DNA from 4 places in the Mesorhizobium sp. B2-3-13 genome. Region 2 is predicted to be linked to each of the others. Evidence: predicted binding sites of a transcription regulator. Region 2 holds the regulator's gene; each other region holds the start of a gene.
The links. Region 2 encodes PhoB, which activates phosphate uptake and scavenging genes when phosphate is short. Its sites were predicted from a motif close to TGTCATNNANCTGTCAT; they were not measured.
Positions count from the first base shown of each region.

Region 1: the regulator PhoB is predicted to act here: its motif matches at 3,769-3,785, upstream of phnF (phosphonate metabolism transcriptional regulator PhnF).
Region 3: the regulator PhoB is predicted to act here: its motif matches at 3,926-3,942, upstream of FJ941_RS22670 (YdcH family protein).
Region 4: the regulator PhoB is predicted to act here: its motif matches at 3,741-3,757, upstream of FJ941_RS16315 (PhoX family phosphatase).

Region 1 covers NZ_VFVQ01000002.1:188,097-195,410, reverse strand. The annotation lists gene phnK (phosphonate C-P lyase system protein PhnK) at 1-325, opposite strand, end outside; gene FJ941_RS03410 (alpha-D-ribose 1-methylphosphonate 5-phosphate C-P-lyase PhnJ) at 322-1,221, opposite strand; gene FJ941_RS03405 (hypothetical protein) at 1,227-1,505, opposite strand; gene FJ941_RS03400 (carbon-phosphorus lyase complex subunit PhnI) at 1,502-2,614, opposite strand; gene phnH (phosphonate C-P lyase system protein PhnH) at 2,618-3,229, opposite strand; gene phnG (phosphonate C-P lyase system protein PhnG) at 3,229-3,690, opposite strand; gene phnF (phosphonate metabolism transcriptional regulator PhnF) at 3,803-4,549, shown strand; gene FJ941_RS03380 (zinc-binding alcohol dehydrogenase family protein) at 4,558-5,574, opposite strand; gene FJ941_RS03375 (ABC transporter permease) at 5,652-6,620, opposite strand; gene FJ941_RS03370 (sugar ABC transporter ATP-binding protein) at 6,617-7,314, opposite strand, start outside.
Region 2 covers NZ_VFVQ01000025.1:26,309-33,622, forward strand. The annotation lists gene FJ941_RS24715 (PAS domain-containing protein) at 1-205, shown strand, start outside; gene pstS (phosphate ABC transporter substrate-binding protein PstS) at 737-1,792, shown strand; gene pstC (phosphate ABC transporter permease subunit PstC) at 1,859-2,842, shown strand; gene pstA (phosphate ABC transporter permease PstA) at 2,846-3,697, shown strand; gene pstB (phosphate ABC transporter ATP-binding protein PstB) at 3,694-4,497, shown strand; gene phoU (phosphate signaling complex protein PhoU) at 4,523-5,230, shown strand; gene phoB (phosphate regulon transcriptional regulator PhoB) at 5,250-5,939, shown strand; gene FJ941_RS24750 (ROK family protein) at 5,942-7,189, opposite strand.
Region 3 covers NZ_VFVQ01000020.1:106,016-113,329, reverse strand. The annotation lists gene FJ941_RS22690 (response regulator) at 1-351, shown strand, start outside; gene FJ941_RS22685 (Stf0 family sulfotransferase) at 367-1,119, opposite strand; gene FJ941_RS22680 (lytic transglycosylase domain-containing protein) at 1,217-2,071, opposite strand; gene ispG (flavodoxin-dependent (E)-4-hydroxy-3-methylbut-2-enyl-diphosphate synthase) at 2,076-3,329, opposite strand; gene FJ941_RS22670 (YdcH family protein) at 3,677-3,856, opposite strand; gene FJ941_RS22665 (YdcH family protein) at 4,096-4,299, shown strand; gene FJ941_RS22660 (IclR family transcriptional regulator) at 4,335-5,123, opposite strand; gene FJ941_RS22655 (transporter substrate-binding domain-containing protein) at 5,294-6,124, shown strand; gene FJ941_RS22650 (amino acid ABC transporter permease) at 6,198-6,863, shown strand; gene FJ941_RS22645 (amino acid ABC transporter permease) at 6,865-7,314, shown strand, end outside.
Region 4 covers NZ_VFVQ01000012.1:126,517-133,830, forward strand. The annotation lists gene FJ941_RS16290 (phosphatase PAP2 family protein) at 1-114, opposite strand, end outside; gene FJ941_RS16295 (hypothetical protein) at 123-464, opposite strand; gene FJ941_RS16300 (sensor histidine kinase) at 633-2,024, shown strand; gene FJ941_RS16305 (response regulator transcription factor) at 2,021-2,683, shown strand; gene FJ941_RS28990 (hypothetical protein) at 3,050-3,541, opposite strand; gene FJ941_RS16315 (PhoX family phosphatase) at 3,820-5,823, shown strand; gene FJ941_RS16320 (hypothetical protein) at 5,956-6,180, shown strand; gene FJ941_RS16325 (NAD(P)/FAD-dependent oxidoreductase) at 6,172-7,314, opposite strand, start outside.

The sequences.
Region 1 (7,314 bases), on a different contig from region 2:
CGGCCGAGACCGTCATGCGCAGGCCATCTGCCGGGTTCTGGTGGACAAAGCCCCAGTCGGTGCGCATCAGGAAGCGGCGCTCGGCCTCGCTCATGCGGTAGAGCTCGCGAAACTGGCCGTCGCGCATGCGGTAGCTGGCGGTGCCGGAGGAGGGCAGCAGCCGCGTCGACAGGCAGTTGAGCAGCGTCGTCTTGCCGGAGCCGGATTCACCGACGACAGCCAGGACTTCGCCCGGCCAGAGGTCGAAAGTGACGTTGTCGCAGCCGACCCGCGAGCCGTAGAACTTGGAGAGCGCCGAGACGCGCAGCAGCGGTTCGTCGGTCATTGCGCCGGCTCCAAATTTTCTGGGGCAAGATGGGTTTCGGGAGCAAGGTGGCCGCGATGGCCCTCTTCACGCCGCTTCTCGCAGTAATCGGTGTCCGAACAGACGAACATGTGGCCGCCATGGTCGTCGAGGATGACCTCGTCGAGATAGACATTTTCGGCCGCGCACAGCGCGCAGGGCTGGTCGAAAGTCTGCACCTCGAACGGATGATCCTCGAAGTCGAGGCTCACCACATCGGTGAAGGGCGGCACCGCGTAGATGCGCTTTTCGCGGCCGGCGCCGAACAGCTGCAGGGCCGGCGAGCGATGCATCTTGGGATTGTCGAATTTCGGCGTCGGCGATGGGTCCATGACATAGCGGCCCTCGACCTTGACCGGATAGGCATAGGTGGTGGCGATGCGGCCGTGCTTGGCGATGTCCTCATAGAGCTTCACATGCATGAGGCCGTATTCCTCCAGCGCATGCATTTTCCGCGTTTCGGTCTCGCGCGGCTCGAGGAAGCGGAGCGGTTCGGGGATCGGCACCTGGTAGACCAGCACCTGGCCCGCGGTGAGCGGGTGCTCGGGAATGCGGTGACGGGTCTGGATGATGCTGGCGGTGGCGGTATCGGTGGTCACCGCGACATTGGCTACTTTCTTGAAGAAGGCGCGGATCGATACGGCATTCGTGGTGTCGTCCGCACCCTGGTCGATAACCTTCAGCACGTCGTCGGGGCCGATGATCGAGGCGGTAACCTGGACGCCGCCGGTGCCCCAGCCATAGGGCATCGGCATTTCGCGCGAAGCGAACGGCACCTGATAGCCGGGGATGGCAATGCCCTTGAGGATCGCGCGGCGGATCATCCGCTTGGTCTGCTCGTCGAGATAGGCGAAGTTGTAGGTGGCGATGTCGGTCATGGCGATCACATCCGCTTTGTGCTATTGAATTGACGTCCAAGACGCGGAAATAGGGGCGAATTCGGATGACCCAAACGGGTTGGATGCATCTCGGAATTCTCCTGTTGGTGTTTGTCGGCGCGGTTGCCTTTGTCCTTCGGCGCATGGTTCTGCCCGCGCCGAAAGAAGGCGCGCAAGGCGAGACTGTTGCCGGTAGCAAAGGGTTCAACGAGGCGCATAGTGGCCACTACAGCGCTGGTGATAGTGGCGGCGCCGATGGTGGGCATAGCGGCGGCTAGGGTCATTCCGCCGCCTCCCGCTTCTCTTCGACCTTCGCTGGATTTTCGCGGGCTTCGTACTCTGCGCGCATGCGGCGCACGAGGTCGAGCTCGGCCTGGAAGTCGACATAGTGCGGCAGCTTCAGGTGCTCGACGAAGCCGGTGGCCTGGACATTGTCCGAGTGCGAGATGACGAACTCCTCGTCCTGCGCGGCGGCAACGACGTCCTCACCGAGTTCGGAGGCGCGCAGCGCCCGGTCGCAGAGCGCCATGGCCATCGCCTTGCGCTCGCTCTGGCCGAAGACGAGACCGTAGCCACGGGTGAATTGCGGCGGCGCCTTGGCCGAGCCCTTGAACTGGTTGACCATCTGGCATTCGGTGACGCGCACCGTGCCGAGCGGCACCGCGAAGGGCAGTTCGGGAACGTCGAGCTCCAGCTCGACCTCGCCGATGCGGATCTCGCCGACGAATGGATGGTTGCGGGCATAGCCGCGCTGCGTTGAATAGCCGAGGGCCAGCAGAAAACCCTCGTCGCCGCGCGACAGTGCCTGCAGGCGGATGTCGCGCGCCATCGGGAATTCCAGCGGCTCGCGGGTGATGTCGCCGGGAACATGATCCCCAGGCATGTCGCCATCGGGCTCGATCAGGCCTTCGCGGGCAAGGATAGCCGAGACACGCGGCATCGCCTGGGCTTCCGTCTCGCGCCGCAAGGGCTCGGCGACATCGGCACCGGCGGCGAGCTCAGGGTCGAGCAGGCGGTGCGTGTAGTCGAAGGTGGGACCAAGCAACTGGCCGCCGGGCAGGTCCTTGTAGGTCGCCGACACACGCCGCTCAACCAGCATTGTGCCGGTGTCGATCGGTCTGGAATAGCCGAAGCGCGGCAGCGTGGTGCGGTAGGCGCGCACCAGGAAGATCGCCTCGATCATGTCGCCCCGCGCCTGGACGATAGCGAGTGCCGCCAATTCACGGTCATAGAGCGAGCCTTCGCTCATCACCCGGTCGACGCCGAGCGCCAGCTGTTCGACGATCTGGTCGAGGCGCAATGCCGGCACCGAGCGGTCGCCACGCCGGCGGTCGGCAAGCAGGCTGTGAGCGTTGGCAATTGCGGCTTCGCCGCCTTTTACCGCGACATACATTCTTCAAGCCTCCATAGTCTTGATGCGCGTCGTGCGCGGCAGGCAGGCTATGCCGTCCGATGTGGCGAGGATGATGTCGACGCCGCGCGGAAAGCGCCTGATATTCTGCTTCCACTGCTCGACGAAATGGCGCGGCATCCGTGCCGGCGCGATCGTGACGCTGGTTTCGATGCCCGGGCCTTCCAGCAACAGCGGGGTCCCTGAAGTGAGATCTCCGACCTGGAGGATCAGCGTCGTTGATCGGTCGGGATAATCCTGCGTGCCCTGCGAAAAACCGTCGAGCGCCATCATCTCGGCCGGCGTGGCGACAAACGCGAAATGCGCGTCGGCCGGCGTGTTGGCCAGCGGCGCGCCGGTGTGGAAACCAAGCCAGGACCCGATCGCCGCGGAGGCATGCAGGGCAGGGTCGAGCCAGAGCGGCGTGTCGTTGTCGCACAGCGCCAGTGCTACGGCGCCCGATGTGGCCGAGAGCGGAGCCGGTGGGCGGGCCAGTGCCGATAGGGGCTGAAAGCTGCCCGGCCGCGCCATGGCATCCATGACGGCCCGGAACACCGTCTGGGCGTTGAAGACCGGATCGGCGAAACCGCCCTCGATCGATTGCGCAGCGATATCCATCAATCTTCTCCGCGAACCATGGTGAAGAAATCCACCTTCGTTGCCGCCGTCTCGGCGCGGCGTTTTTCGTGGGCAGCGGTCAGAGCCGAGCGCAAGGGCACAATGAGCCTGGTCTCGACCTCGGTGCGGCGGGCAGGGTCCTGCCAGAGCGCGTCGGCGATGGCTGCCAGCTTCGCCTTCTGCTTGTCGCGGCCAAGCGTGTAGCAATGGCCGACCTGCCCGGATGGCAGCCGGACAGTGGCACGAGTGACGGTCGCCTCGCCGACATTGAAGGGCGCGCCTCCGCCGCCGATGCGGCCACGCAGCGTGACCAGGCCCGTCTCGGGACCGCGCAGAAGCTCGGCTTGCGAAGGCAGGCCGGACTCGTTCCAGAGCCGCACGATGTCGTCGCCGCTCGATTGCGCCAAGGTGGCCATGGCGGCCTTGCGCTCGGCCTGGTCGCGGGCTTCCTGTCCTCGCATCGCCAATTTCCTCTCCGCTGGATTTGTCTATTGATATAGACAACTATACAAATTATACATATTACCTAGCGCGAGTCCATGACGGGTGCGTGACAGGCCGGGAGGCAAAAACATGACCGGGCAAGCGGCCGATACCATCGAGCGGCGCAGCGGCGTCTCACTTTGGCGCCAGATCGCCGACAGGATCTTGCAAGCGATTGCCATTGGCGATTTCGCCGAAAATGCCGCACTGCCGCCCGAGGTCGCGCTGGCGGAGCGCTACGGCGTCAATCGTCACACCGTGCGTAGCGCCATATCGGCCCTCGTACAGGAGGGCGTATTGCGGGCCGAACAGGGGCGCGGCACGTTCGTCTTGTCGCGCAAGCGGCTGTCCTATCCGATCGGCGCGCGCACGCGCTTCTCTGCGGGGCTGCAGGGGCAGACCTCGGAACGGCACATCGTGCTGCTTGCTTTCTCGGTCGAGCCTGCCAGCCAGCGCGTTGCCGAGGGGCTTGGCCTTGCCCGGGGTGCCGAGGTAATCCGGCTGGAAACGCGCGGCGAGGCCGACGGACGGCCGGTGTCGCGCGCTGCTGCATGGTTCGAGGCGAAGCGCTTTGCCGGCATCGACAAGGCGATCGCGCAAACCGGTTCGATCACCGCGTCGCTCGCTCGTTTCGGTATCGACGACTATCTCAGGCAATCGACCTCGCTGTCCGCGCGCCATGCGGACGCCGCCGATCTCGCCGATCTCGATCTGCAGCCGGGCGCCATCGTGCTGGTGACAGTGGCCGTCAACGTCACGCCCGACGGCCAGCCAATCCAGTTTTCCGAATCGCGTTTTCCGGCCGAGCGAGTGGAGCTGAAGCTCTCGGCGCTATAACGCCCCGGCTATCCGATCTCGATCACGGCCTTTATCAGGCCCGACTTCTCGTGTGCCCAGCGTGCGAGATCCCCTGGCGTATCGGCCAGCGTGGTGCGGTGGGTGACGAGCTTGGCCAGCGGCACAGCACCATTGCGGATCGAGGCGGCGACATGATCGAAGTCGGCGCGCAACGCATTGCGGCTGCCGACCAATGTCATTTCGCGCTTGTGGAATTCAGGATCGGAAAAGACGATGTCGTCCTTGACGACACTGACCAGCACCAGCGTGCCGCCATGCGCGACATGGGCGAAGGCCGATTGCACCGACCGGGTGTTGCCGGTGGCGTCGAAGACCACGTCGAAGCCTTCGCCGCCGGTCGCATCACGCACCAGATCGGACACGGGTGCTTGCGAGCCGTCGAGAATCGAAAAGCCGAGCTCACTCGCCGCGAAGACCAGTCTTTCGGAGCTCATGTCGAGAAGTGTCACCTCGAGCCCGGCAATGCGTGCGAAGATGGCGGTGCCAAGCCCGATCGGGCCGGCGCCGATGACTAGCGTGCGTGCACCGGGCTCGGAACGCGCGCGGCGCACGGCATGCGCGCCGATGGCCAGGAATTCGACGGCGGCGGCGTCGGCGAGCGACAGACCATTTGTGGGATAGAGATTCTCAGCCGGCACCAGGATCTGTTCGCACATGGCGCCGTCGCGATGCACGCCGAGCACTTCGATCCTGACACAGCAATTTGGTTTGCCATGCCGGCAGGCGATGCATTTGCCGCAGGAGAGATACGGGTTGATGATGACCGGTTCGCCGACCGCAAGCCCGACTCCTTCGCCGACTTCGACGACGGTGCCAGACACCTCATGGCCCATGATGCGGGGGTAGGCGAGGAACGGATGCTTGCCCTCGAAGATATGGTAGTCGGTGCCGCAGATGCCGACATGGCTGACCGCCACCAGTGCCCAGCCGGGAGGCGGCGAGCCGGGAGCCGGACGGTCTTCCAGAATGAGTTCGCCGGGCGAGCGGCAGACGACGGCTTTCATGTTTCAGTCCATTTTGGGTTTACGAAAACGCCGGCCCGTTTTGATACCGGGCCGGAGATCGTTTTTCGGCTCGTTGACTACTTGCCGCCGCGGCGGCGCAGGCCGTCGAAATAGACAATGACGATGATCAGCACGCCGGTGATGACACGCTGCCAGAAGGCGTTGACGTTGAGCAGGTTGGCGCCGTTATTGATGGTGGCGAGAATGAAGGCGCCGAGCAGCGGCCCGTGCACCGAGCCGACCGCGCCGAACAGGGAGGTGCCGCCGATCACCGACGAGGCGATCGCCTGTAATTCCCAGCCTTCGGCCTGCGTCGGATTGCCGATGCCGATGCGCGAAGCCAAGAGCACGCCGACGAAGGCCGCGCAGAGACCCGACAGCGTGTAGGCCATGAAGATGGTGCGCTGGACGTTGACGCCGGACAGGCGCGAGGCCTCGGCGTTCGACCCGACCGAGAACAGGTACCGGCCCCAGCGGCTGTGATGCAGGAAGATATAGGCGGGTATGCCGACCAGCAGGACCATCCAGAACAGATTGGGAACGCCGAGGAAGGAGTTGCGCGAGAATTCCTGGAAAGCATCATTGTTGATCGAAATCGAATTGCCGTTGGTCATCAAGAGGCCAATGCCGCGCAGCGACGTCAGGGTCGCCAGCGTGATGATGAAGGGCGGCAGGCCCATCTTGACGATGCCAAAACCATGGAAGAGGCCGATGGCGACGCCGACCAGCAAGGTGAGCAGGATGGCGAGGAAGACCGGGACGCCGGCATTGATCAGCATCGCGGCGATGACGGTTGCGAAGCCGACCACCGCGCCGACGGACAGATCGATGCCGCCGGTGATGATGACGAAGGTCTGGCCGACAGCCAAAATGGCGATCATCGAACCCTGACGCAGCAGGTTCGAGATGTTGTTGGCCGACGCGAAGCTCGATGTGGACAACGACAGGATGACCCACAGCAGCACCAGCAGCGCCAGCAGCGTCAGTCCGAACAGGGCGTTGTAATTGCGCTTCGGTTTTTCGGCAGGAATCGCCTCGGTGCTCATGTCTTTCCTCCCAGCTTTTCTTGTTTCTCGGCGAGCGCCTGTGTGAGAATGTCCTCGTGATCGGCGGTGTGGAACCCGTGCGTGGCCACCAGCTTGCCGCGGCGGAACACGTGCAGCGTGTCGGCCAGTTCATAGACCTCCGGCAAATAGGACGAGATCAGGATGATGCCGGCGCCCTTCGACAAGAGCGCGCTGAACAGGCGGTAGATTTCGGCCTTGGTGCCGACATCGACGCCAACCGTCGGCTCGTCGAAGATGAACAGCTTGGCACCGTGCGCCAGCCATTTGCCGATAACGATCTTCTGCTGGTTGCCGCCGGATAGGCTGGAAGCCAACGCATGGCGCGTCGGAGTCTTGATCCTGAGGCCAGCAATCTGGCGGTCGGCCTCGGCCTTCTCTTTCGCGTTCGAGATCAACAAATTGCTGGAGATGCGCTTGTAGATCGGCAGGTTGAGGTTGAGGCCAACCGGCAAATTGAGGCAGAGACCCTGGTCGCGGCGGCTTTCCGGCGCCAGCGCCATGCCGAGCTTGATCGCGTCATGCTCGGAGTTGATTTGGACATCCTTGCCTTCCCACAGGACCTGGCCGGCCGACTTCTTGTGCCGGCCGTAGAGCGTGGTGACGAATTCGCTGCGCCCGGCGCCGATCAGGCCGTAGAGCCCGACGATCTCGCCGGCACGGACCGTCATCGACA
Region 2 (7,314 bases):
CGCGATCCGCCTGATGGAGCAGGAAACCGGTACGCATGTGCCGATCGTCGGGGTCACCGCGCATGCGCTCAAGGGTGACCGCGAACGCTGCCTGGAGGCGGGCATGGACGACTATCTGCCCAAGCCGATCAGCCCCAAGGCCCTGCTCGAGAAGGTCGAGCGTTGGGTCGGCGCCGGCCGTCAGGTCCATCGCAACGCGGGATAGCGCCCGCGTCGCTGGATTTTGGATCCGGTGAGGCAAATCGAGGGAATCAGCTGGGGATTTGCCGCTACTTCCGCGTGCAGTGACTATGGTGCGATCGCGCCATATCAAAGACGGTGTCCAGCCGGAACAATAGCAAAATCGAATTCCGCTCTTCTCAGTTACGGGCGGGAGCAGCGACCGCCTGCAAGAAACAGTGTCACTCACCCCAACGGACCTGTTTTTGGCGATGGCCCAGCCATGACACGCTCTGGCTGCGAGCAACGCGCTCCCGTCCGGATTTTCTTCACTTGGGAAAGCCCCGTCGAATTCCGGGTGCTTCCAGCCGTCGAACGGCTCAAGCCCCTGATTCCGGCGGTAAACTCGGATCGCGCCGCGAAGCGCCCGACACCGGTGCTTTTCCCGGTGCTGGCGACGCGTTACCGGGCTGACATGAAACTGTCATGCGACTGTTATAATCCAAGGCTATTGGCCTCAGCGGGCGCCGGAAAGAAGTGGCGCCGAGAGACCATCTTCCGAACAGGAGCAGGCCACATGAGACACTTCATCCGCTCGGCGGCCGTTGCGATTGCAATGGCTGCGGCGTCCACCCTCACCCTTTCCGCAGCAATGGCAGCTGATCTTTCCGGCGCCGGCTCGACCTTCATCTATCCGGTGTTCGCCAAATGGGCCGACACCTACAAGAAGGACACCGGCATCGGCCTCAACTACCAGTCGATCGGCTCCGGCGGCGGCATCAAGCAGGTCATCGCCAAGACCGTGACCTTCGGCGCCACCGACAAGCCGATGTCCGACGCAGACCTCGAAAAGAACGGCCTCGTGCAGTTCCCGATGGTGATGGGCGGTATCGTGCCGATCGTCAACCTCACGGGCATCAAGCCGGGCGAACTCGTCCTCGACGGCAAGACGCTGGCCCAGATCTATCTCGGCGCCATCACCACCTGGGACGACGCCGCGATCAAGGCGCTGAACCCCTCGCTCACCCTGCCGTCGACCGCGATCGCGGTCGTGCATCGCTCGGACGGTTCGGGCACGACCTTCAACTTCACCGACTACCTGGTGAAACTGTCGCCCGACTGGAAGGACAAGGTTGGTTCGGACACGGCCGTCGAATGGCCAACCGGCGTCGGCGCCAAGGGCAGCGAAGGCGTTGCCAACACCGTCAAGCAGACCGACGGCGGCATCGGCTACGTCGAATATGCCTATGCCAAGCAGAACAAGCTGTCCTACTCCAAGATGGTGAATGCAGCCGGCAAGGTCGTCGAGCCGTCGCTCGAATCCTTCGGCGCCGCCGCTTCGAATGCCGACTTCAAGGGCGCGAAGAACTTCAACGTCATCATCACCAACGAGCCCGGCGACGCCACCTGGCCGATCGCCGCCTCGACCTGGGTGCTGATCCACAAGGCTCCGGACGATGCCGCTGCCACCGGCGAAGCGCTGAAGTTCTTTGCCTGGGCCTACAAGGACGGCAAGGAAACCGCCAAGGCGCTCGACTACGTGTCGATCCCCGACAGCGTCGTCGACCTGATCAAGGCTTCGTGGAAGGCCGACATCAAGGCCGACGGCAAGCCCGTCTACGCCGGCGAGTAATATCTTTCTGGAGGAGCGCCGCCCCGCGGCGCTCCTTTTCAATCAACACAAAGAGCCGAGCTTGACATGAGCGCTGCCCAGGAAGCCTTGCCAGCCATTCGAGGTTCACGCGACGCCACCGTCAGACGGTTCGCGTTGACCGATTCGATCTTCCATGGGCTGACCCGCGCCGCAGCCATTCTCGTGCTGGTGCTGCTCGGCGGTGTTGCCATCTCCTTGCTCGCCGGTTCCTGGCAGGCACTGTCGACCTTCGGCTTCTCCTTTCTGACCACCGAGAGCTGGAATCCCGTCACCGAGAAATTCGGCGCCCTGGCGCCGATCTATGGCACCATCATCACTTCGGCCATCGCTATCCTGATCGCCGTGCCGCTCGGCATCGGCATCGCCATTTTTCTCACCGAGCTTTGCCCGCGTCCGCTTCGGCGCCCGATCGGCATGGCGGTGGAACTGCTGGCCGGCATTCCTTCGATCATCTACGGCATCTGGGGCCTGTTCGTGCTGGCGCCGTTCCTGCAGACGACAGTGCAACCTTTCATCATCAGCGTGTTCCATGGCATTCCCGGCCTTAACAGCCTGTTCGCCGGGCCCCCTTATGGCATTGGCCTGCTGACCTCGGCGATGATCCTGGCCATCATGATCCTGCCTTTCATCACCTCGATCACCAAGGATGTGTTCGACACGGTGCCGCCGGTGCTGAAGGAGTCCGCCTACGGCATTGGCTGCACGACCTGGGAGGTAACACGCCGGGTTGTCGTCCCCTACACCCGCATCGGCATCATGGGCGGCGTCATGCTTGCTCTCGGCCGTGCGCTCGGTGAAACCATGGCGGTCACCTTCGTCATCGGCAACGCCCACCGGATCAGCGCCTCGCTGTTCGCGCCGGCAACGACGATCTCGGCAACCATCGCCAACGAATTCACCGAAGCCGTCGGCGATCTCTACACCTCCTCGCTGGTGGCGCTCGGCCTGATCCTGTTCGTCATCACCTTCCTCATCCTTGCCATCGCCCGGTACATGCTGATGCGCATCGATGCCCGTACCGGAGTCTGACCGATGTCGACAGCCGCATCGCTTCACCAGAGCCGCAAGCGCAAGAACGGCGTGATGATGACGCTCTGCGTCATCGCCGCCGGCATCGGCCTTGCCTGGCTGGCGCTGATCCTCGGCGCGCTGCTCTATAAGGGTCTGTCGGGCGTTTCGCTCTCGGTGTTCACGGAAATGACCCCGCCGCCCGGTGATGCCGGTGGCCTGCTCAACGCCATCTACGGCAGCATCGTGATGACCATCATCGGCATCGTCGTCGGCACGCCGATCGGCGTGCTGGCCGGCACCTACATGGCCGAATACGGCCGCTTTTCGAAACTCACCACCGTGGTACGCTTTATCAACGACATCCTGCTGTCGGCGCCATCGATCATCATTGGTCTGTTCGTCTACGAATTGATGGTGCGGCCGATGGGGCATTTCTCCGCCATCGCCGGCGCCGTCGCGCTGGCCATCCTGGTCATCCCCGTCGTGGTGCGCACCACCGAGGACATGCTCAACCTTGTGCCGAACGCCTTGCGCGAGGCCGGCACGGCGATTGGCGCGCCACGCTGGGTGGTGATCCGTTCGGTGGCCTACCGCGCGGCGATGTCCGGCATCGTCACCGGCATATTGCTGGCCATCGCCCGCATTTCCGGCGAGACGGCGCCGCTTCTTTTCACGGCGCTGAACAACCAGTTCTGGTCGAGCAACCTCAACGCGCCGATGGCCAGCCTGCCGGTCACCATTTTCCAGTTCGCTCTCAGCCCCTACGAGGAATGGCAGCAACTGGCCTGGACCGGCGCACTCATAATCACATTGACGGTTCTCGCGCTCAGCATCTTCGCGCGCAGCCTGACCGGACGCAGAGAGGACAAATGAGCCAGATGTTGTCTCCAGACATGACGATTGCCACCGAGGCGGCCGCCAAGGCGAAGATCGAGGTCAAGAACCTCAATTTCTACTACGGCCAGTCGAAGGCGCTGAAAGACATCACGCTGTCGCTGCCCGAGCGCAGCGTGACGGCCTTCATTGGACCGTCGGGTTGCGGAAAGTCGACGCTGCTGCGCGTCTTCAACCGCATCTACGAACTCTACCCCAAGCAGACCGCCGAGGGTCAGGTGCTGCTCGACGGCCAGAACGTTCTCGACCGCTCGCAGGATCTCAACCTGTTGCGCACCAAGATCGGCATGGTGTTCCAGAAGCCGACGCCGTTCCCGATGTCGATCTATGAGAACATCGCCTTCGGCGTCAGGCTCTATGAGAAGATCGGCAAGGCAGAGATGGACGGCCGTGTCGAGCAGGCGCTGAAGCGCGCCGCGCTGTGGAACGAGGTCAAGGACAAGCTCAATGCCAGCGGACTCAGCCTGTCGGGCGGCCAGCAGCAGCGGCTTTGCATCGCCCGCACCGTGGCGGTGAAGCCGGAGGTCATCCTGCTCGACGAGCCGGCCTCGGCGCTCGACCCATTGTCGACCGCCAAGATCGAGGAATTGATCGACGAGTTGCAGGCCGACTACACGATCGTCATCGTCACCCACAACATGCAGCAGGCCGCGCGGGTCTCGAAGCAGACGGCTTTCATGTATCTGGGCGAGCTGGTCGAATTCGACAAGACCGAGAAGATCTTCACGTCGCCTCGCGAGAAGCGCACGCAGGACTACATCACCGGCCGCTTCGGCTGATCTCACGCATACGAGGACCAGGATCATGGCCGAACACACAGTCGCAGCCTTCGACGAGGATCTCGGACAGATCAGCAAGCTGATCAGCGACATGGGCGATCTTGCCGGCACGATGGTCGGCGGCGCCACCAAGGCGCTGCTGAATTCCGACAATGCGCTGGCACAGCGCGTCGTCTCCGACGACGCCATCATGGACGCGCGCCAGCGCGAACTCGACGATCGCGCCATCACCCTGATCGCCAAGCGCCAGCCGATGGCCGACGATCTGCGTCATGTCGTCGGCTCCATCCGCATGGCGGGCGATCTCGAACGCATCGGCGACCTTGCCAAGAACATTGCAAAGCGCGTCGGCTCCGTCGGCCTTACCGCCACCCCGCGCGATCTGTCGCACTCGATAGATTCCATGGCGCAGCTGGTGCTGATCCAGGTGCAGGGGGTAGTCGAGGAATACGCGGCAGGCGATGCCGCCGCCCTCGCCAAGCTCAGGAATGACGACGAACGCATCGACATCAAATACACTTCGGTGTTCCGCGAACTCCTGACCTACATGATGGAGGATCCCCGCAACATCACGGCTTGCACGCATCTTTTGTTCTGCGCCAAGAATCTCGAACGCATCGGCGACCACGTGACCAACATCGCCGAGAATGCGTATTATGTGCTGACCGGCACGCAACTGCCCGCCAACCGTCCGAAGCAGGACGAGACGGCGATGTCGGTGCCGGCGGCTTGACGGCAGGGATGATCAATCGATGATCGCGCCACGCATCATGGTGGTGGAGGACGAGGAGCCGCTCGGCGTGCTTCTCCGCTACAATCTGGAATCGGAAGGCTACCAGGTCGAGGTGGTGACACGCGGCGACGAAGCCGAGATCCGCCTCCAGGAGAACGTGCCCGACCTCCTGGTGCTCGACTGGATGGTGCCGGCGGTTTCCGGCATCGAACTCTGTCGGCGCCTGCGAATGCGGTCCGAGACCGAGAGGCTGCCGATCATCATGTTGACGGCGCGCGGCGAGGAGAGCGACCGCGTGCGCGGCCTCTCGACCGGTGCCGACGACTATCTGGTCAAGCCGTTCTCGACACCGGAATTCATGGCCCGGGTCAAGGCGCTGCTGCGCCGCGCCAAGCCGGAAGTGCTGTCCAGCGTGCTCAAGGTCGGCGACATCGTGCTCGACCGGGAATCGCACCGGGTCTATCGCAAGAAGAGCGAGATCCGGCTCGGACCGACCGAGTTCCGCCTGCTCGAATTCATGATGCGTCATCCCGGCCGCGTGTTCTCGCGCAGCCAGCTGCTCGACAATGTCTGGGGCGAGACGATCTATATCGATGAACGCACCGTGGACGTGCATGTCGGCCGGCTGCGCAAGGCGGTCAACAACGGCCGTATGCCGGACGTGATCCGCACCATTCGCGGCGCCGGCTACGCGATCCGCGAAGACTGAAATCAGGCTACATTCTTGCCCGGAACGCCGGGCCTCGCCAGCACGCCCGGCGCGAAAATCTCCTGGTCCACGAAGGTCAATGCGCGCATAGCGCAACCTTCGCGGATGAGCGGCAGCTCGTTCGGCTCGGTGTCGAAGGAAATCGATTCCGAATGCTGGCCGCCGGCGGTCTGGCCGATGGCCTCGCGCAAGGCCGGCTCGATCAGGTCGAAGGCGGCGGCGCTGACGCCGACCATGGCGACGGGTGCGGGATCGATCAGCGCGAACAGGCTGCCCAGCCCATAGCCCAGCGCTTCGCCGGCCTTGCGATAGGCTTCGCGCTCCGGTCCGTCTTTCTCCCTTGCCGTCGCGGCGAGTGTCCGCATCTGCGCATCGCTGACATCTGCGACCGGTTCGGCGTCCTCGCCAAGCTGCCTGGCGTTGCGCCAGATGGCGTAGTTGCCGGCATAGGCCTCGACGCAGCCGCGCCGTCCGCAGCGGCAGAGCGCGCCTCCCGGGCGATGGATCATGTGGCCGAACTCGCCTCCCGATGAATGCGTGCCGGTGAACAGCTCGCCCTTCAGCACCAGGCCCATGCCGATGCCGTGCGAGAGCAGGATGGCGATGAAGTCGTCGCGGTAGCGTTCGGGGTCGCGCCAGCGCAGCGCCACCGCCATCATGTTGCAGTCGTTCTCCATGGTGGCGGGGATGCCGAACTCGGCTTCAAGTATGTCGGCGAAGGGAATGTTCGTCTGCGGCGTGATCGGCGACCACAGCATCGCACGCGCCTCGCTGTCGGTGATGCCCTGGATCGCCAGCGCGATGCGGGCAATACTGCGGACGTCGAGATCGGGGTCCTCGAGGCGCCGCCGCACTATTGCCGTGCATTCGCCGATCAGCGCCTCGCGCGACATGGTCAGCGTGTCCAGCCGTCGCTGTTCCTCGGCGACCACCTGGCCGGAATAATCGATGACGGCGACGGACAGGAAATTCAGCGACAGCACCACGGTCATCACAGCCGCGGCCTCGGGGTTGAGGCCAAGGCCAACCTGCGGCCGGCCGCGTTTCAGTGAACCGGCTTCGTTCGGCTTGCCTTCGGTCAGGATACCCTCGTCGATCAGGTCGGCTGATATCGCCGATATGGTCGAGTGGCTGAGGCCGGTGGTGGCGGCGATCTCGGTGCGCGAGGGCTGACCACCCTGACGCACGGCTGCAATCACCATGGCGCGGTTGCGCCGGCGCAGATCGTCGTGGCGGATTCCGACCGACATGCTTCCCACATCCTCCCCGTCGCCGCGGTTCTTGACACCCCCTCGAACCTCTCCGGCAATGGGCCGAATACTGGCAGATGCGGCAGGAGCTGTCATTTATTTATTGCGGGACTCGAAAAAAGGCT
Region 3 (7,314 bases), on a different contig from region 2:
ATGGTGTTCGGCCAAATCCTCAATGGGCTTGGCTTGAGCTACCGCATCGCCGGCAATGGCCGCACCGCGGTCGAGATGTACCGGTCGCTGCACCCGAGGCTGGTTCTGATGGACGTCTCGATGCCGGAAATGAACGGTTATGAGGCGACACGCGCCATCCGGACGATCGAAGCTTCGTCCGGCGGCCACATCCCGATCGTCGGCGTCACCGCGCATGCGCTGAAGGGCGACCGCGACAAGTGCATCGAGGCCGGCATGGACGACTATCTGCCCAAGCCCGTTTCGCCCGATCGCCTCGGCGCCAAGATCGGCACCTGGCTCAGCGAGACGGTGGTGGCCAAGACCGCCTGACCACCCATCAACGCCTCAGACGGCTGCGTCCAGATGAAAGCGGCGCATCCAGTCCAGGCTCGTCTCGTCGGCGAGCTTGGCGACGCCGGGCCTGACATGCCGGACATCCGGTGCCCGGACGCCCAGGGCTTCGCAGATGCGCAGCAGTGCCACGGCCGGCTCGGCGGCAAGGTGCTCATAGCCGATCCGCAATGGCGCTATGCCCTGTTGCGCGAACCAGATGCTCCAGGCGCCATCATAGGCTTCCAACTCTTCGACCTCACCCTTGATGCGCTCGAAATCATAGTGAGGTTCCCTGGCAGGCCCTACCCTTTCGATTTCGGTTCCGTCGGGAGCGATATGCCAAAGACCGGTTTGCCGGGCTTTGACCAGGGAGACGGCCTGCGCGAGCTTGTTTTCGCGCGACAGGTGTATGTAGAGGACACGGCCAAAAGCCCTCTCGAAACGCGCTTTGTCCGACGCAAGCTCCGGAAAAATCCGGTCGAGTATCGCCGAAAGCTCGCCCAGGTTCTCCCGCATCAGGCGCAAGCCGAAGATTTCAGTATCGCCCTTGCCGGCACCGATCGCCGCATTGAGATAGGCAAGCTGGAATTCAAGCTCGCCCATCGTGTCGCGAGCGGGCAGTCCCCAATCCTCGGCCCACTCCGACACATCCTGCCGCCGGTAGAATGAGTGGGGGTCACCGGTCGTTCCGGTGGCCGCCAGCAGCTTGCACAGCAGGGTGCTGCCGGTTCTGGGCGTGCAGCAGATGATGTATCCGTCGAACATGGGCGCTCGCGATGACAGGGCTGCTGCCCAAGGAGAGATGGTGGCCGCCCTATAGCTGAAATTGTTGCTGGATGCGACGGGCGCCGTCTTCAGGCCTTTACCGGTTGCGCACCACCACGCAGGCGCCACCGACGCTTTGCAGTTTCTGGCAGATGACATTGGCCGCAGTTCGGTCGTCGATCCCGATCCTGACGGCGTAGATGCCGCGCCGGCCGATCGGCGTGCGCACCCGGCTCACCACCGGATCATGCCCGGCAAGCAGGGCCGGAAAACGGCCCCGCACCCTGAGCCATTGGCTGATCGCGGCGCTGCGGCGGAAATTGCCCGCCACCTGGACGCCCCATGGCTTGATGTTGATCGAGGCCATCGCCACCGTTCTCGACATGATCACCGGCAGCTTGCGGCAGGCGACCGCGAAATCCAGCTTGCCGTCGAGTGGCTCGACTTTTCCGGCATAGGCCCGGTCCGTGAACTTGTCGACCGGCTCGCCCATCACGTCGAAGACATAGCTTTCCGTCTCCATCGGCAGGAAGCCGCCGGAATTCAGCCAGCGCGACACCCGGCTCTCGCCGGCATTGTAGGCGGCGGCAGCCAGACCAAGATTGCCATAGCTGGTCTTCATTTCGGCGAGATATCTAGCCGACGCCGGGATCGCCTGGTTGATATCGAAGGAATTTTCCAGCCCCCGCATCTTGGCGGTGCCCGGCATGAACTGGGCGATGCCCTCGGCGCCGACAGGGCTCACGGCGTTGGGATCGAACCGGCTTTCCTTCCAGATCAGGCGGGCGAAGAAATCCCGGGGCAGGCCGTTCTGGTCGGCATGCGCCTGGATCAGGTTACAGACCTTCTCGATCAGCCGCTGCTTGGCCGATTGCGGTGGATCGGCCTGGGCAAGCGTCGACCAGGCCATGCCGCACAGGAAAATCAGCGCCGCCCACGGGAAACGCCGCATCTGGCTACTCTGCCGCGGCCTTGCCGCCCTGACCGAACCTCTGTTCGATATAGTCGGCGACCATTTTCTCGAAATCCGCCGCGATCGACGGCCCGCGCAGCGTCGCCGCTTTCTTGCCGTCGACGAAGACAGGCGCGGTCGGCGTCTCGCCGGTGCCGGGCAGCGAAATGCCGATATCGGCATGCTTGGACTCACCCGGGCCGTTGACGATGCATCCCATCACGGCGACCTTGAGGTTCTCGACGCCCGGGTATTTCTCACGCCACACCGGCATGTTCTTGCGCAGGTCCGCCTGGATGTTCTGCGCCAGTTCCTGGAACACGGTGGAGGTGGTGCGGCCGCAGCCGGGGCAGGCCGCGACGATCGGCACGAACTGCCGGAAGCCCATGGTCTGCAGCAGTTCCTGCGACACCTGCACCTCGCGGGTGCGGTCGCCATTGGGCTCCGGCGTCAGCGAGATGCGGATGGTGTCGCCGATGCCTTGCTGCAGGAGGATGCCCATCGCGGCGGAAGAAGCGACGATGCCTTTGGAGCCCATGCCGGCTTCGGTGAGGCCGAGATGCAGCGCGTGATTGGAACGGGTGGCGAGTTCGGTGTAGACGGCGATCAGGTCCTGCACGCCACTGACCTTGGCCGACAGGATGATTTTTTCGCGGCTAAGGCCAATCTCTTCGGCCATCTCGGCCGACAGGATCGCCGACTGTACGATCGCTTCTCGCGTGACTTCCTGCGCGGTCAGGGGGAAACCGTTGTCCTGGTTGTCGTCCATCAGCCGGGTCAACAGTTCCTGGTCGAGCGAGCCCCAGTTGACGCCGATGCGTACCGGCTTGTCGTGCTTGATCGCCATTTCGACGATATCGGTGAACTGCCGGTCCTTCTTGTCCTTGAAGCCGACATTGCCGGGATTGATGCGGTACTTGGCCAGCGCCACGGCGCATGCCGGATGGTCGGCCAAAAGCTTGTGGCCGATATAATGGAAGTCGCCGACCAGCGGCACATCGATGCCGAGCCGCAACAGGCGTTCGTGGATACGCGGCACGGCGGCCGCACTCTCGTCGCGGTCGACGGTGATGCGCACGATCTCGGAACCGGCGCGGTGCAGCGCCGCGACTTGCGCGACCGTCTGGTCGATATCGGCCGTGTCGGTATTGGTCATCGACTGTACGACGACGGGCGCGCCGCCGCCGACGACCACACCGCCGACATCGACGCCGACCGAGGTGCGGCGGGGGAAAGGAAAGGAAAAATATCCGGTCATGCCGGCAGCCTTTTGTCTCTGGAGCGCCATGCGTCTCTCTGGAGCGCTATGCGTCTCTCTGAAGCCCGTGCGTCCGCTTGGACGCACAAGCCGGGTCCGATGCGCTGAAGTCCGGGCATGAGGTGGAGGAGCAAAGGTGGCTTGTCAATGGCGACAGGTCGCCACTGGCAGCAATTGATCCCCGCCGGGGGTGAACAGCACGCCGACCTGACGGCGGCCGGGCACAAATGAGCCTGAAGGATATTAGCTTCGACTTATGGAATCGCTGAAATTAAAACCACTGCACCGGCGGCAGGTGCCGCCGGCAAGGAAGACCGCCAGTGGTGAGCGGCTATGTCAGGTGAGCGTCAATGCGAGGTTGGTTGCGCCCTCAGTTTCTCAATCGCATCCTTGAGTGCCAGCTTGCGTCGCTTGAGATTTACGATGTCGAGATCGTCCACCGACGGGTGGTTCATCGCGTCATCGATTTCGCGTTCGATGTCGCCGTGTTTCCGCTGCAACTCATCAAGATGGGATGCAAGAGACATGATTGGTTCTCCCTTTCATGGTTTCCTCGATTGCAGCCGTCAAAGGCACGTCCACCGCAGGTCGCATCTGTGACGGCACAATGACAGTGTGCCACCATCAGGCAGCGATGTCGAATGCTGCGTGGTAGCATTCCACGACAACGTGAAATGTGATATGGGCTGCGCGCCGGTGGCAGAAATTGCCGCCCCCGCCCAACCAAGCCCAGTTTTGGGCGCCGCAGACGTGCAGACGGTAGAGAATGTCCGATCAGGAACAGGCCGATACTCGCCTCGAATTTTCCCGGCTGAAGCAGGAACACGCCGATTTCGATGCCGCGATCAACGCGATGATCGCCATGAATTGCGACCCGCTGCAGATCCAGCGCATGAAAAAGAAGAAGCTGGCCCTCAAGGACCGGCTGATGAAGCTGGAAGACAAGATCATTCCAGACATCATCGCCTGAGACGGAACCGGCCCGCGCTCGCCGGCACTTTCCGCCTATCCGCCAATCGAAAGCCCGGCGGCGCGGCCGCGCAGCAGGCCGATGAGATCGGCGGTCCGCTCCTCCGACGTGTCGATCGGAACCACCAGGCACATCGTTGCCTCGACCTTGCCTGGCGCTGAAAAGACCGGCACGGCGAGGCATTTCGTATAGGCGTCGACCAGACCCGAGGTGACGCAGTAGCCGGTCACCCCTGCCTTTGCGATGTCGGCGATGAAATCCTCGAGCCGCAGCTTGCGGCCGTCGGGCAGCACGAGATCGTCGTCCGACACCATGGCTTCGATCGCTGCCCTATCCAGCCCCGCAAGCAGCAGCCGGCCCGAGGCGGTCCAGGGCAGCGGTATCTGCAGGCCGGTGGCCGAACTGATGCGGAACGGCCTGGTGCCGGGGCTGGAGTGGACGATCGTGTAACGGCCGCTCTGCAGCATGCACAGTTCCGAGGTCTCGCCGGTCTCGCGCGACAGATGATCGACCTCCTGGCGCCCGCGCCGCAACAGGTCGTTGCCGCGCACATAGTCCATTCCGTAGAGGTAGAGCTTCTTGCCGAAATAGACGCGGTTGCCATCGCCGGCCATTTCCAGCAGCCCGGCATCGACCAGTGACCGCACCAGCGTGTAGGTCGTCGAACGCGGCGCATTGACCCCCTTGGCGAGATCGCCAATGCCGATCGCACGCTGCGTCGTGTGAAGAAACTCCAGGATCTCCAGGACCCGGTTGAGACCCTTTTCACGGGAGCCCGGCGTCTTCTCGTCGGCTGAAACAGCCAAAACACTACCATCTTGCATTGTCGATTCCCGGTGTTAGTATCTGTCTTGTACAGGATACATGCGTCTCTTGTAAGGGACAATCTTTGATAGTCGCTGTCGCGTGCATGGCCTGTGCATAGGGGAACACAACACGAAAGGAGGTCGCCGTGAACGACACATCCGGAAGACGTGATTTTCTGAAATTGGGAATGGCGGGACTTGCGACGGCAGGCGTTCTGGCAACCGTCGATGCCCAGAAGGCCGCAGCGCAAGCCGCATCCGACAGCCTGCTGCGCACCGTGCTCGACCGCGGCAAGCTGATTGTCGGCACCGGCAGCACCAACGCACCCTGGCATTTCGAGAACGATGCCGGCGAACTGGTCGGCATGGACATCACCATGGGCCGCATCCTCGCCAAGGGCCTTTTCGACGATCCGACCAAGGTCGAGTTCGTCATGCAGGATCCGGCGCAGCGCATTCCCAACGTCACCACCAACAAGGTCGACATCACCATCCAGTTCATGACCATGACGGCCCAGCGCTCGCAGCTGATCAATTTCTCCCGACCCTACTATGTCGAGGGCGTTGCCTTGCTGACGCTGCCGACCGCCGAGAACAAGACCTTCGACAAGCTGCTCGCCGGCGGTTCGGCGACCCGGATTTCCATCCTGCAGAATGTCGACGCCGAAAGCTCGGTCCACTACGCCCTGCCACAGGCGCAGGTGCTGCAGATCGACACTCAGGCCAACGTGCTGCAGGCGCTTGAATCCAAGCGCGCCGACGCTGCCGCTGTCGACCTGTCCACCGTTCGCTGGCTCGCCTCGCGCAATCCCGACAAGTATTTCGATGCCGGCAAGAGCTGGTATTCGATGCTTTACGGCGCAGCACTTCGGCAAGGCGATCTCGACTGGCTGACCTTCGTCAACCAGACCTTCACCATCGCCATGTTCGGCCATGAATCAGCGCTCTACGACGCAGCCTTCAAGGACTATTTCGGCCAGGAACCGCCGGCGCGTCACCCCGGCTTCCCGGTCATCTGATCCCGGATTGCGGAAGGGCGGCATTCCAGTCCTTCCGCAATCGACTCGACGCCCTTCACACCGAGGCGGATGCATGGGCTATGCCCTCAATTTCAACCTGATCTGGCGGCATTTCGACAAGCTCTGGGGCGGCCTGCTGCTCAGCCTCGAACTTGCCGTGATCTCGATCGCCATCGGCGTCGTCATCGGTCTGGTGCTCGCGGTCTGGTATGTCTCGGCCGGACGCGTGGTGCGGGCGGTGATCGCGGCTTACGTCGAATTCATCCGCAACGTGCCGCTGATCCTGCTGGTCTATCTCGTCTTCTACGGCCTGCCGACCGTGGTCGACCTGGCCTACAGCGCACCAACCTCATTTGTGCTGACCCTGTCGGTCTATAGCGGCGCCTATCTGGTCGAGGTGTTTCGCTCGGGCCTCGAGGCTGTCCCGCGCGGACAGCTCGACGCCGGCAAGGCGATCGGCCTGACGCCTTGGCAAAGGCTGCTTCATGTGCGCCTGCCGACCATGCTGCGCATCACGCTGCCGGCGCTCTCCAACACCTTCATCTCGCTGTTCAAGGACACCTCGATCGCCTCGGTCATCTCGGTGCCGGAACTCACCTTCGGCGCCCAGTGGATCAACTTCAACACCTTCCGCATCGTCGAGGTCTACTTGGTCACCACCGCCATGTATCTGGTGACGGGCTACATCTTGCTTTTTGGACTGCGGCTCGTGGAGCGCCGGTTCAGGGCGGCGCGCTGACATGCTGAGCCAGATCCTCTACGCACTGCCCTTCCTTGCCGCAGGCTTCGCCGTGACCTTGTGGGTCTCGCTGCTGGTCGTGGTTCTGTCGCTCATCGCCGGCGTCCTGCTGGGCGTTGGCCTGGTCTACGGGCCAATGCCGCTGCGCTGGGCGGTGCGCATCTTCTCGGACACCATTCGCGGCATTCCGATCCTGGTGCTGATGTTCTTCGTCTATTACGGCCTGCCCGCGATCGGGCTGCATCTGCCGTCGTTCTGGGCCGCGGTTTCCGCGCTCACTCTGTTCAAGACGGCGCAGGTCATCGAGTATCTCAGGGGCGCGGTCGGCTCGATTCCGAAGGGACAGTCCGAGGCCGCGATGGCGATCGGGCTGACCTTTCGCCAACGGCTCACCTACGTCATCTTTCCGCAGGCCTTCAGGCGCTTCCTGCCGCCCTGGATCAATGGGGTC
Region 4 (7,314 bases), on a different contig from region 2:
CCGTGCCACCTCCATCAATTCCTCGAACGCCCACAGCCCACCGGCGATGACCAGGCCGGCCAGCAGCACCGGGAATTCGACCCGGTTGAGCATAGCTTTCGCAGCGTTCTTCATCGGCACCGTTACAACCGCCCTTGCAGATAGGGTCCAAGGGTGATCAGCGCCACGGCGGCGATCGCCAGCGCGATGCCGGCGGCCTGCAGCGCGTTGACGCGCTCGCCGAAGAACACCAGCGCCACGACGTTGACCGAGACCAGCTGGATCACCGCCGAGAGGCTGAAAGACACCGACATGCCGAACTCGCGGATCAGCCGCAGCATGATCAGATTGCCCAGCGAATAGAGCGCGAGCGTCAGCAGGATCTTGCCCAGGCTCGGTGCCAGGCCCCATTGCTTGGCGGCGGTCGCCGCCAACAGGAAGATCACCGTCGAAAGGCCAAGCTGCAGCAGTCCCGAAAAACTCAACGTCCGTCCCCCTCGAAGCGGCTTTCGCCTGATGTCGCGGACCATGTTTCCGAAGCGCGTCGGGACGTCAAGCGACGTCGTCTCCAACGAAGGTCTTGGCAACGGCGAGACTGAAGCTCAATGTGCTGGAATCGCCCGGCATGTCGATAGAAGGGCGGTCAGGGGACCATGATTCGTATTCTTCAGAACTTGGCGCGGCGCTGGAGCGAGCTTTCCCTTGCCCTGCAATTCGTCGTTGCCGGCGGCTTTGGGCTTCTGGTCGTCATGCTGGTCGTAGGGACCTGGGTGACGACGCAGATCCGGGACGGCATCACTCGCAATTCGGCTGCCACGACGGCCCTTTATGTCGACAGCGTGATTGCGCCGCTACTGCCCGACCTGCGCAAGAGCGAGGAGCTTAGCGCATCCGTCAAACAGGCGCTCGACGAGACGCTCGGCCAGGGCGCTCTCGGCAAACGCCTGGCATCGTTCAGGCTCTGGCGTCGCGACGGCACGGTGCTCTACGCGAAGGACGCGGATTTGATCGGCCGCCGCTTCGACCTGAACAAAAATCTGCGTTCCGCCTTCCAGGGCAGTGTCGTTGCCCAGTTCGATACGTTCGACGAGAACGAAGAGAAGGAGCGGGCCGCGGGCGTGCCGTTGCTCGAGATCTACAATCCCGTGCGCGAACCCTGGTCCGGCGACGTGGTCGCCGTCACCGAATTCTACGAGATCGCCAGCGATTTCAAAGCCACCCTGGCTTCCGCCCTGCTGTCGAGCTGGCTGGTGGTGGCCGGCACCACCTTGACGGCATTCCTGCTTCTGTCGAGCATCGTCCTGCGCGCCAGCCGCACCATCGACGACCAGCGCGGGGCGCTGCGCCGCCAGGTATCGGAGCTGCAAGGACTGGTGACGCAGAACAGCGCCTTGCGGCAACGCGTGCAGCGGGCGTCCCGCCGCGCCACCGCACTCAACGAAAGATACCTGCGCCGGATCGGCGCCGACCTGCATGACGGCCCGGCCCAGCTCGTGGCCCTGGCGGCGCTGCGCATGGACAGTCCGGTGTTCACCGGCGACGGCCATAGCAGCGAAGGCCGCTCGACCGAGGTCGCCATGATCCGCAAGACGCTGGAGGACGCGATGCGCGAAATACGCGGCATCTGCACCGGCCTGGTGCTGCCGCAGATAGAAACGGCGGCGGCCGCGGACGTGTTGCGGCTGGCCGTCGAGGAACATGAGCACCGGACGGGCACGTCGGTGAGGCTCACCCTGCCCGGACATTTGCCCGAACCCGGCGCTTCTGAGAAGATCAGCATCTATCGCTTCGTGCAGGAGGGGCTGAACAATGCCTACCGCCACGGGCGGGGCAAGGATCAGGCGGTGCATGCAGGAATGAAAAACGGCAGGCTTTTCGTTGAGGTGTCGGATGGCGGGCCGGGCTTCGATCCGGCGCGGGCCGAGGGGTTGGGGCTGGCCGGCCTCAGGGAGCGCGTTGAAAGCATCGGCGGACAGTTCGAAACCCTGACCGGGCCGAAAGGCACAAAGCTGGTGATCCGTCTTTCAGTCGAGGAGCAAGCATAATGGACGCCATTCGCATCGCCATTGTCGACGACCATCCGCTGTTCCGCGAAGGCGTGACCCGCAGCCTGTCGGAGATCGGAGGCTTCGAGATAGCCGGAGAAGGTGCGACCGCGCAGGACGCGGAACGCATCGTCTCGACCATGCAGCCCGACATATTGCTGCTCGATATTTCGATGCCGGGCGGCGGCCTGGCCGCGGTTGCAAGCATCCTTGCCGACCATCCCGCCCAGAAGATCGTCCTATTGACCGTTTCAGAGGCCAATGGCGATGTCACCAAGGCCCTGAATGCTGGCGTGCGCGGCTATGTCCTCAAAGGCGTTGGGTCGCGCTCGCTTGCCGATATCCTGCGCAACGTGGCGGCTGGCGAAAGCTATCTTTCACCGATGTTGTCGGCCCGGCTGCTTTCCGATGTGCAGTCCCTGCAGCCTGCCAACGGCGTGGCGGACCGGCTGCGGCAACTCACCGGCCGGCAGACCGAAATCCTGCGGCTGGTGGCGGAGGGACTGAGCAACAAGGAAGTTGCCTTGCGCCTGGAACTGCAGGAGAAGACCGTGAAGCACCACATGACGGGGGTGCTGTCGAAACTCAGCGTGCGAAACCGCACGGAAGCAGCCCTCATGATGCGCGAGTTTCGCGACCGCGAGGCGGACCGCTCATAGAGCGGTTCAGCGTCTGCTTGTTTTGTCTGTCCACTCATAATCCTGTTCCTTCTATCTCAAATTGTTGCTTCGACCTAGCCGAGGCATCGCAGGCATGGCCTCTCGGTTTGCCGGCAAGCCGATTGATCGATTTAGTGGTATATGCCACCTTTGTCGAAATACGTAATTCCGCCAGGAGAAAGCGCTGCGCGCTTTTCGCGGGAAAACCGTTTTTTCCTGGAATACGCCCTCGGAGCATTTGGAACGCCGCGCAAAGGAGGTCACCTCCGCCGGGGGGCGGCGGAGGTGACGTGTGAAACTGGTCGTTGCCTGTTGACCAGCTTCACAAGGCCGAAATTCATAAGGCCGAATTCACAGGGCCGAAATTCACAGCGCCTTGAGACGGCTGACATCGGCCGGTGTGGCCGGGCGGTCGATGATGGTGCGGCCGAGCGCATCCTTCATCCTGAAACGGCCGTTCTCGATGTTTTCCGTCATACCGTCGGGGTGCTGAACTGTAATCTTGTTGCCGTCCACGTCGACCTCGTCGCCGGTGGTGGCGTTGACATGGCTGCCCTTGTCGCTGCTCTTGTCGCGCTGGCCCTTGCCATTTCCGTTGTTCCCGCTGCCGCTATTCCCGTTACTGTTCCCGCTATTCCCACTATTCCCGCTGCCACCACCGTTGCCACCATTGCCGCCATTACCGCCGTTGCCGCCACCATTGCCACCGTCTCCGCCACCCTTGGCATGTGCGGTCGCGGCATCGATTCCAGGCACGAATCCATGGAAGGCAATTCCATAGGGAGCGACGGTCAGCGCCAGAAGCGCCGCCGATCTCAGAGCCAGGCGACAACAACGGGCCGTAATCGATCCGTGCATACTGATCTCCGTCGATTGAGCCGGCGCGCTCACCCCAACGTTGCAGTGCAACCAACATCGCCGAAAGACGTGGTGACCGAAAGCAGCCTCCGACCGTTGCGTTTGTCCCCCAGGACCTTTGCAGGCGCAAGATTGGACTAAAGTCCCAAGGCCCCGGCGTGAAAACCGGTATCGTGAGGGAGCGGCAGCACGCATACGATGTCACGAAAATGTGATCGGTCGACTGTAAGGCGGTCGAACAGGCAACAAAATCCAGCCAAATCCAGCCAGAGGCTCCCATGACCGAACATCGCTCCACTGATGCCCGATTCCGCACCAGCCTGCTCGAGGAAAACGAAGGCCCAGCCAACAATCCCAGCGAAAACCGCACGATGGGCGAGATTATCGCCGCGCGGTTCTCGCGCCGTGGCTTCCTCAAGGGTTCGCTTGCCGTCTCGGCGATCGCCGCCACCGTCAGCCCGCTGGCGATGATCGCCGCCGACGATGCTCGCGCCGCGGAAGGCTCCGCCTTCACATTCGACGAGCTGGAGGCCGGTACCGACGACAAGCACCATGTCGCGCCGGGCTACGACGCCGACGTGTTGTTGCGCTGGGGCGATCCGCTGTTTGCCGATTCGCCGGAATTCGACCCGACCAGGCAGTCGGCGCAAGCCCAGGCCAGGCAGTTCGGCTATAACAACGACTATGTCGGCTATGTCGCGATCGACGGCTCGGCGGAACACGGCCTGCTGGTCGTGAACCACGAATACACCAACCCGCATCTGATGTTCCCGGGCATCGTCAAGATCGTCGAGAAGGACGGCAAGAAGTCGGCCGAGGTGGCGCCGCTCTCGAAGGAGCAGGTCGATGTCGAGATGGCCGCCCATGGCGGCACCATCGTCGAGATCCGCAAGGACGGCGGCAAATGGCAGGTGGTGCGTGACGGCAAGCTCAACCGCCGCATCACCTCCAACACCGAGATGGCGCTGTCCGGCCCGGTCGCCGGCCATGACCGCGTCAAGACCAATGCCGATCCGTCCGGAACGAAAGTCTTCGGCACGATCAACAACTGCGCCGGCGGCGTCACGCCCTGGGGCACCTATGTTATGGCCGAGGAGAACATCCACGGCTATTTCTCCGGCGAGCTGCCGGAGGGCCACAAGGAAGCCGCCAACTACAAGCGCCTCGGCATACCGGAAGGCGCCTATGAATGGGGCGCGCATTATGACCGCTTCAACCTCGCCAAGGAGCCGAACGAGCCCAACCGCTTCGGCTGGATCGTCGAGGTCGATGTCAACGACCCGAATTCGGTACCGCGCAAGCGTACTGCCATGGGCCGTTTCAAGCATGAGGGTGCAGAATCGATCGTCGCCAAGGACGGCCGCGTCGTCTTCTATCTCGGCGACGACGAGCGCTTCGACTATGTCTACAAGTTCGTCACCAAGGGCATGTTCAACGCCGGCGACCGCGCGGCCAACAAGGACCTGCTCGACGACGGCACGCTGCATGTCGCCAAATTCGCCGAGGACGGCTCGGTCGAATGGATGCCGATCGTGTTCGGGCAGGGTCCGCTGACGGCGGAAAACGGTTTTGCCGGCCAGGCCGACGTGCTGATCGAGACGCGCCGCGCCGCCGACCTGCTTGGCGCCACCAAGATGGACCGGCCGGAAGACATCCAGCCCAATGCCGGCAACGGCAAGGTCTATGTCATGCTGACCAACAATTCCAAGCGCAAGGCCGATCAGGTCGACGCCGCCAACCCGCGCGCCGGGAATGCCTTCGGCCACATCATCGAGATCGTCGAGGACGGCGGCGATTTCGCCGCCACGAAGGGCAAGTGGGAAGTGCTGCTGAAATGCGGCGATCCGGCGGTGGCCGATGTCGGCGCCACCTTCTCCACCGCGACGACGGCCCATGGCTGGTTCGGCATGCCCGACAATTGCGCGATCGATTCGGCCGGGCGCCTGTGGGTCGCCACCGACGGCCAGGGCCCGAAGGCCACCGGCCGCACCGACGGCCTGTGGGCGGTGGACACGGAAGGATCGGCGCGGGCGACCTCGAAACTGTTCTTCCGGGTGCCGATCGGCGCCGAAATGTGCGGCCCGCTGTTCGCGCCGGACGACCAGACCGCTTTCGTCGCCGTCCAGCATCCGGGTGACGGCGGCGAGGACTGGGATGCGTTCGGCCGGCCCTCCTACTACGAGGACCCGTCGACCCGCTGGCCCGATTTCAAGCCGGACATGCCGGTGCGGCCGGCGGTCGTGGCGATCACCAAACAGGGCGGCGGCAAGATCGCCATCTGACGTCGGGCGAGACAAACGAGAGAGGCTCCGGGCATCCGAAGCCCCTCTTTTTGTGTGGCACTGTCTTCAAGCCTCGGGAAAGATTGGCAATTTACACGTGGCGCCCTAGATCGCGACCAGGAGATCATCGCCATGCCCAAGTCGATCTACGACCGTGGCCTGCTCAAACCTGACGAAGTGGCCACCTTGCAACGTGTCTTCGATGAGGCCTGCCGCCGACGCGAAGCGCATCCCGAATCCGCCAAGGCGCGTGAATTGGCTCTCACCTTGCTCGCCCTCTACAATGCCGGCATGGTCGACGAGGAGATGCTGACCGAGGCTGTCGGTTTCCGGCGGCTGGAGCCGAAATCAGCGTGAGGTGCCCGGTTGACCGGGACCGGCGATCCGCCCAGCTATCGCCCTGGCCAATATGGCGGCATTGGCGAAGCAGCCGCGGATGCTCGGCCGCATGCCGGTGAACCACAGGCCGGGCCATTTCGGGTCGGCCTGGCCGCCGTTGAAGAGCGGAACGCCCTTTTCGTTGAGCACGCCGAGATCGCCCACCATGCGCTCCAGCCCGGTACGGTAGCCCGTCGCGGCTATGACGATGTCGGGAGCAACCATGCTGCCATTGGCCAGGATGACGCCATCGCGGGTGAACTCCCGTATCGCCGGCACGACCACGATCCTGCCCGATTTGATGGCATCGACGGCGCCGTCGTCCGCGGCGATCGCGGTATAGTCCGAAGTCAGGCGGCTGGCGCCGCCGGCGGGTGCCGGCGGCATGCCGAATTTTGTGAGATCGCCGAAAACCAGGCGCTGCGTCACCGCCATAACCGCATCGGCGACGCGCAGCGGCAAGCGAGCCATGAGCGGCGAGAGGCGGTGTACGGCGATCTTGCCGACGCGCTTGGGCAAAAGGGCGGGACCGTTGCGAGCCGACAGCCAGACAGCGGCGGTGTCGACGCCCGCCAGGTGATTGAGGGCGTCGAAGCCCGAATTGCCGGCGCCGACGACCAGGACCTTCTTGCCTGCATAGGCCCGGGCGTCGCCAAAATCCGCCGAATGGATGATGCGGCCCGCGAACGCCCGCATGCCCTTCCATTGCGGCGTGTAGGGCTCCCTGTCGCGGCCGGTGGCGACAACGACGTGACGCGCCAGGCGCGAGCCGGCGCTGGTGCGCACGATCCAGTGGTCGCCCGCGAACATGATGGCCTCGGCGGAAACGCCAAACTCGACCGGCAAACGGTTCGCCTCATGGAAATCGTTCATATGGCGGATGACGACATCCCGGTGCGGAAAGGCGGGGGTCCCCTTGGGATAGGCAAGGCCGGGCAGCGCCGAGAGATCGCGGTGGGTGTTGAGGTGCAGCTGCTCGTGGCGCCGGCGCCAGGGCTCGGCGAGCCGGCTTTCCTTCTCGAGGACCGCCGTCGCCACGCCGGCCTTCATCAAAGCCCGCGCGACAGCCAGCCCGGCGACGCCGGCGCCAATGACGATCGCCGGCTCGATCGC